2 regions of the Streptosporangium sp. NPDC050148 genome follow, and region 2 is predicted to be linked to the other one. Evidence: riboswitches for the same ligand, from Rfam matches in the RefSeq annotation. Region 2 holds a riboswitch; the other holds the start of a gene.
What was found. Region 2 has a riboswitch for cobalamin ahead of cobN (cobaltochelatase subunit CobN). Riboswitches for the same ligand answer to the same signal wherever they lie in the genome.
Positions count from the first base shown of each region.

Region 1: another riboswitch for cobalamin. It lies ahead of ACZ6RT_RS05955 (ribonucleoside-diphosphate reductase subunit alpha); the one in region 2 lies ahead of cobN (cobaltochelatase subunit CobN).

Region 1 is NZ_JBVJIA010000004.1:222,488-225,842, reverse strand. Features, by position in the region: gene ACZ6RT_RS05955 (ribonucleoside-diphosphate reductase subunit alpha) at 1-1,540, opposite strand, end outside; cobalamin riboswitch at 1,746-1,945, opposite strand; gene ACZ6RT_RS05950 (tripartite tricarboxylate transporter substrate-binding protein) at 1,950-3,017, opposite strand; gene glmS (glutamine--fructose-6-phosphate transaminase (isomerizing)) at 3,113-3,355, opposite strand, start outside.
Region 2 is NZ_JBVJIA010000015.1:175,777-179,131, forward strand. Features, by position in the region: gene ACZ6RT_RS19035 (precorrin-8X methylmutase) at 1-334, opposite strand, end outside; gene cobG (precorrin-3B synthase) at 331-1,677, opposite strand; cobalamin riboswitch at 1,724-1,896, shown strand; gene cobN (cobaltochelatase subunit CobN) at 1,985-3,355, shown strand, end outside.

The DNA.
Region 1 (3,355 bases), on a different contig from region 2:
ACGGGAGCCGGAGCGTGAACAGCACGTCGGCCAGGCCCATCACGCCGAGCCCGATCGGCCGCCACCTGAGGTTGGCGTCGCGGGCCTCGGGGGTCGGGTAGAAGCCCAGGTCGATGGTGCGGTCCAGGAAGCGCACGGCGGTGCGGACGGTCGCGCGCAGCCGGTCCCAGTCGATCCCGGCGATCCGCGACGCCCCGTCGTCCCCCGGGACGGCGCCGCCTCCCGCGACCTCGCCGTTCCCCGAGGCCGCGCCGTCTCCCCGGGTCCCGCCGTTCGCGGGGGTGCCGCCGTTCGCGGGGGTCGTGACCAGGTGCGCGGCCAGGTTGATCGAGCCGAGGTTGCAGACCGCGGTCTCGGCGTCCCCGGTGACCTCCAGGATCTCCGTGCAGAGGTTGGACAGGTGGATGACGTTGTGCGGCCTGCCCGTCTGGTTGGAGGTCCGGTTGGCCGCGTCCTTGAAGGTCATCCAGCCGTTGCCGGTCTGGGCGAGCGTGCGCATCATCCGCCCGTACAGGGAGCGGGCCGGGATCTGCCGGACGAACCGGCCCTCGGCCTCGGCGGCCCGGTAGGCCTCGTCGAACGCCGTCCCGTACAGGTCGGTCAGGTGCGGGACCTCCTTGGGGTCGAACAGCGACCAGGTGCCGTCGGCCTCGACCCTGCGCATGAACTCGTCGGGGATCCAGTTGGCCAGGTTCAGGTTGTGCGTGCGCCGGGCCTCCTCGCCGGTGTTGTCGCGCAGTTCGAGGAACTCCTCGACGTCGGCGTGCCAGGATTCCAGGTAGACGCAGGCCGCGCCCTTGCGCCGGCCGCCCTGGTTCACCGCGGCGACGCTGGAGTCCAGCGTGCGCAGCCAGGGCACGATGCCGTTGGAGTGGCCGTTGGTGCCGCGGATCAGCGAGCCGCGCGAGCGGATCCGCGTCCAGGCGATACCGATCCCCCCGGCGTACTTCGACAGCCGGGCGACCTGCCCGTAGCGCTCGTAGATGGACTCCAGCTCGTCGCGGGGCGAGTCGAGCAGGAAGCACGAGGACAGCTGGGGGCGGCGCGAGCCGGAGTTGAACAGCGTCGGCGAGCTGGGCAGGTACGACAGCGAGGCCATCAGCGCGTACAGCTCGGCGGCCTCCTCGACGGTCTCGGACAGGCCGCAGGCCACCCGCAGGAAGAAGTGCTGCGGGCGCTCCAGCACCGTACGGGTGCTCGGGTGGCGCAGCAGGTAGCGGTCGTAGACGGTGCGCAGCCCGAAGTACTCGAACCCGGCGTCGGCGTCCGGCACGACCAGCGCGTCCAGGGCCTCGGCGTGCGCGGCCACGAACTCCGCGAGCCGGTCCTGCACCAGCCCGGCCCGGTGGGTGGCGGCGACGGAGTCGGAGAAGCTCCGCACGCCGTGCTCGGCGGCCTCGTCGGCGATCAGCTCGGCCAGCATGGCGGCGGCGATCCTGGAGTTCTCCGGGTCGGTGATCACCCGGGCGGCGGCCTCGTCGATGGCCAGCCTGCGGCCGTCGTTCCCGCCGTCCCCCGTCCGGGCGTCGTTCCGCGTCACCGGCCCGCCGGTGCCACCGGGCCCGCGCTCCCCGCCGTCCCCCGTCGGAGTGTCGATCTCCGTCACGGTCTGCGCCACGGTCTCTGTCACGTACTGCCCCTCGCTCGCTCGGACTCTCCCCCTGCGGTCTCGCCGGGGGCACGCGTCCACGAGCGATTCCGGGCACGCCGGACCGCCTCGTTCCGCGGGCCCTCCCACGAGGCCCTGGACAACCACGTCACCGGCAGGTCTTCGGACTCACGGGCGCACCGCACACGCCTACCGGCCGTCGCTTCCCGGGCATGGCGCACCCAGTGCTCAATGACGGCTTTCGTTCCCGCTCACCGCTGCGGGGCAGTCCCGGAATCTCACCGGGTTCCCTCTTGCCTCACCCTTCACGGGTGAACCAGCGACGATCAGGATCCTACATCTAGGGCCGTCTGACGCAACCACCCCAACAGGTTGTGTCCGAGGACGTCGCGAGCCCGAGTTCGTGAAGCACGCCCCGGGTCCGGCCGGTCTCGGTGGACAGCCACCGGCGGAAGTCGTCGCCGCCGAGGAAGACCCGGCTCCACCCGTTCGCCGCGCACAGGGCACGCCAGTGCGGCGTGGCGTCGAGCCGCTCGCACAGGGCGATCGCCGCGTCCCTGTCCGCCGGGCTCATGTCGCCGGGCCCCACCAGCCCGCACCAGTCGCTGTACTCCAGCCGGACGTCGAGCTCCATCAGCGTCGGCGCGTCGATCCCCTCGATCCGGCCGCCCGAGGAGACCGCCAGGGGACGCAGCCGGCCCGCGGAGATCCCCGGCAGCAGGGCACGGGCCGATCCCAGCAGGGCCGCCACCCGGCCGACCTTGAGCGCCTCGACCGCGTCCTGGGCGGCCAGGTACCCGGCGTACTCCAGCAGCCGGGTGTCCACGCCGAGGCACTTGCCGATCATGCCGTAGAGCACGTGGTCGGAGCCTCCCTCCAGCCTGCCGCCGATCGTCAGCCCGGCCGGGTCGCGGCGCAGCGCCGCGGCGAGGTCCTCGAAGGCGCGCAGCCGGGAACCCGCCGGGACGACCAGGGCCGCCCAGTCGCCGGCCAGCCGGGCGAGGGGGGTGGTGGCCCGCACCACCGCGGTGGTGTTGGCGATCTCCGCGGCGGCGAGCATCGGCATCGCGGCGACGAGCACCCTGCCCTCGCGCGCGAAGGAGACGCCCCGGGTCCCCGCAACCCCGGCGAGCCCCGGGACGCCGGAGGTGCCGGGGACGACGAAGGCGTCGCGCGAGACGGAGCCCAGGGGTCCGGGCCGGTCGGCGGCCATGACGGTGCGCACCAGCCCCGACCTGACCATGACGGAGGCCAGCCTGCGCGCGATCCCGTCCCACCCGTGACCGTCGGCGGCGGGTTCGAGGAGGAACAGCCGGTCCACCAGCGGGCCCGCGGGCTCGTCCTCCGCCCCGCAGCCCGCGAGCAGCGCGGTCCCCGCCGCCAGCGCGAAGAACCCCCTACGGCGCATAAGCGCCCCTTCCCCCAAGAGCCCCTTATACCCTAGGTTACCTCCATGTCACTTTCTGTCATAGTGCGAGGGGTATGGCCTTGGAGTAGCGGTCCTCACTCCACCGTGACGCTCTTGGCGAGGTTGCGAGGCTTGTCGACGTCCCGCTCCAGCGCCACGGCCGCGTGGTAGGCGAAGAGCTGCAGCGGGATCGAGAGCAGGATCGGGTCCAGCTCGGTCTCGTTCTTGGGCACCACGACGCAGTCGTCGGCCAGCTTGGGGTCGGCGGTGCGGTGGCCGACCATGAGCACCCGCCCGCCCCGGGCGCGGATCTCGCCCAGCGTGGTGAGGTTCTTGTC
Region 2 (3,355 bases):
TGCCCAGCTCCGCGGCGAGCTCCGGCACCCGGGGGTCGCCGAGCGTGCAGATCACCTCGTTGCCGGCGGGCAGGCGGCGCCGGGTCACCCCGGAGGCGACCATCATGGCGTCGCAGAGCACCGGCGCGCCCGCGCGGAGCGCCTCGCGGGCCGACGACACCACCCCGGCCGACCAGCGCAGGTCGTCCACCAGGTCGACCATCCCGCAGGCGTGGATCATGCGGACCGCCACCCGGGCGACGTCCGCGGGCAGCGCGTCCAGGTCGGCCTCGGCGCGGATGGTGGCGAAGGAGCGGCGGTAGATCTCCGCGCCGTCGCGGACGTAGTCGATCACAGTTCCCCTCTGGCGGCCGTCACCACGGCCGCGGTCTCCTCGATGCCCGAGCAGGTCAGGCCGGTGCCGTCCAGCTCCAGGCGGTAGCCGTGGCCGGTGGCGACCACGTCGGCGACCCGCCCCTTCGGGCGGCCGCAGCGTCTGGCGCACCCCGCCCAGTGCACGGGGAGCGTATCGGTGCGGGACGCGTCCCGGGCGGGCGGGGCCAGGGCGACGACGGCGGTCGCGTCGGCCCGCACGTCGGCCAGGGACTTGGCGCAGCCGGGACGTCCGGCGCAGGCCGTGACGCCGATCCACGGCGAGCCGGGGTCGACGACCAGGCCGGCGGCCCGCAGCCGGCCGGCCGCGTCCGCGGCCTCGGCGCGGGTCAGGCCGGGCAGGACCGCGCCTCTCCAGGGGGTCAGGCGGATCTCCCCGCCGGTGGCGACGTCGGCCAGCACCTCGGCCTGGGCGGAGGTCAGCCGTCCCAGGGGAACCGCCACCCCGAGCGCGACCCGCGCGGGGCCGCTCCGGGCGGTGCCGGGGGGTGCGGCGGTGCCGATGAGCCCCACCGGCCCGAGCGCCACGGGCCGCGGCCGTACCGGCTCGGAGGGGGGCGCCTGGACGGTGCGATCCGCGGTGGGGTCCGCGGGGAGGGCGGCCGATACGCGGGCGGTGACCAGGGCGGGCCCGTCGGGGAGCTCGGAGATCCGCCAGGCGGTGACGTCCCGGGCGGCCAGCTCGTCGAGGAACGCCTCGGCGGCGGCGAGCAGGGCGGTCACGGCCTGGTCCGTCCCGACGCACAGGCCGGTGTCGGTCCCGGCGAGGAGCAGCGCGAACCGGTCCGGCCCGACGGCCAGGACCGCCGCGTCGGCGCCGAGCCCGGCCACGTCGCCGCGCCCGTCGTCGAGGGCGAACATGAACCGGCCGGGCAGGGCGGCCAGCGCGGGCCGGGCGCACAGTCGCCGGTCCAGCTCGCCGATCAGCGGGGTGACGTCGGCGACCCCGCCGCCGGGACCGTCCAGGCCGGTCAGCGGGGAGGCGAGGATGTTGCGGACCCGCTCGTGGGTGGCCGAGGGCAGCAGTCCCGCCCGCGCCATCCGCGCGGCGAACCCGTCGTCCGGGGCGGTGGGGTCGTCGTCGTGGGCGAGACCGCGTACCTGCACGTTGGCCCGGGAGGTGAGCTCGACGGCGCCGTCACCGTGAAGGCGCGCCGCCGTGGCGAGTTCGCGCAGCCGGGCGGGGGTGAGCCGGCCCCCGGGCACGCGGACGCGGGCCAGGCCGCCGTCGGCGGCGGCGTGGACCTGAAGCGCTCCGGGACATGCGTCAGGCCGTGATCGTCCATGAAAGTCGGCAATGTCCACTCACGGGATGCTAGTGCCAGTTTCTTGCGGGGAGCCGGACTGCCGTAGTGTCATCGGTGGCGATGGCGTTGGGAGGAAGCCGGTGTGATTCCGGCGCGGTCCCGCCACTGTGACCGGGGAGCGAACCTCAACCGGGCCACTGCCCGGCGACGGGCGGGAAGGCCGGGGCGAGCACCGATCCGGGAGCCAGGAGACTCCAGCCGTCGCGGCCGACGACGACCCGGGGCGAGGACCCCGAGGGAGGATGCTCCGTGCGCTTTCCGCCGTTCCCCCACCGCAGTGCGACCCCGCCGATGGAGTGTGGCGCGTGATCCTGCTGCTCTCGACCTCTGACACCGACCTGCTGAGCGCCCGCGCGAGCGGCGCCGACTACCGCCTGGGAAACCCCGCCCGCCTGGGCGTCGCCGACCTGCCACCGCTGCTGGAGGGCGCCGAGGTGGTCGTGGTACGGCTGCTCGGCGGGCGCCGCGCCTGGGAGGGGGGGCTGGACGCCCTGCTCGCCGGTCCCCGTCCCGTCGTCGTGCTCGGCGGCGAGCAGGCGCCGGACGCCGAGCTGATGGAGCTGTCCACCGTGCCCGGAGGGGTGTGCGCCGAGACGCACGCCTACCTCGCGCACGGCGGCCCGGCCAACCTGACCGAGCTGTACCGCTTCCTGTCCGACACGCTGTTGCTCACCGGGCACGGGTTCGCCGCGCCCGCCCCCACCCCGACCTGGGGGACGCTGGAGCGCGAGGCGCGCGACCAGGACGGGCCGGTCGTCGGGGTGCTGTACTACCGCGCCCACCACGTGGCCGGCAACACCGCCTTCGTCGAGGCGCTCTGCTCGGCGATCGAGGACGCCGGAGGGCGGGCGCTGCCGCTGTACTGCGCGTCCCTGCGCACGGCCGAGCCGGGCCTGCTGGAGGCGCTGCGCACGGTGGACGCCCTGGTGGTGACGGTCCTGGCCGCGGGCGGCACCCGCCCGGCGACCGCGTCGGCCGGCGGGGACGACGAGGCGTGGGACGTCGGCGCGCTGGCCGAGCTGGACGTGCCGATCCTGCAGGGCCTGTGTCTGACGAGCAGCCGCGCCTCCTGGGAGGAGAACGACGACGGCCTGTCCCCGCTGGACGCCGCCACCCAGGTCGCCATCCCCGAGTTCGACGGGCGCATCATCACGGTGCCGTTCTCCTTCAAGGAGATCGACGAGGACGGGCTGACCGTCTACGTGGCCGACCCCGAACGCGCCTCGCGGGTGGCGGGCATCGCGGTGCGCCACGCCGCGCTGCGGCACGTGCCGCCCGCCGAGCGACGGCTGGTGCTGATGCTGTCGGCCTACCCCACCAAGCACGCCCGCATCGGCAACGCCGTCGGCCTGGACACCCCCGCCAGCCTGGTGCGCCTGCTGGCGGTGATGCGCGAGCGCGGCTACGACATCGGCGCCGAGGGCGAGCTGCCCGGGGTGACCGAGCAGGACGGTGACGCGCTCATCCACGCGCTGATCGCCGCGGGCGGTCAGGACCGGGACTGGCTCACCGAGGAACAGCTCGCCGGCAACCCGGTGCGCATCGCGGCGACCCGCTACGCCGAGTGGTACGCCACGCTGCCCGCGGACCTGCGGGAGGGGATGGAGCGGCACTGGGGACCTCCCCCCGGGGAGCTGTTCGTGGACAGGTCGGCCGACCCGGAGGGCGAGATCGTG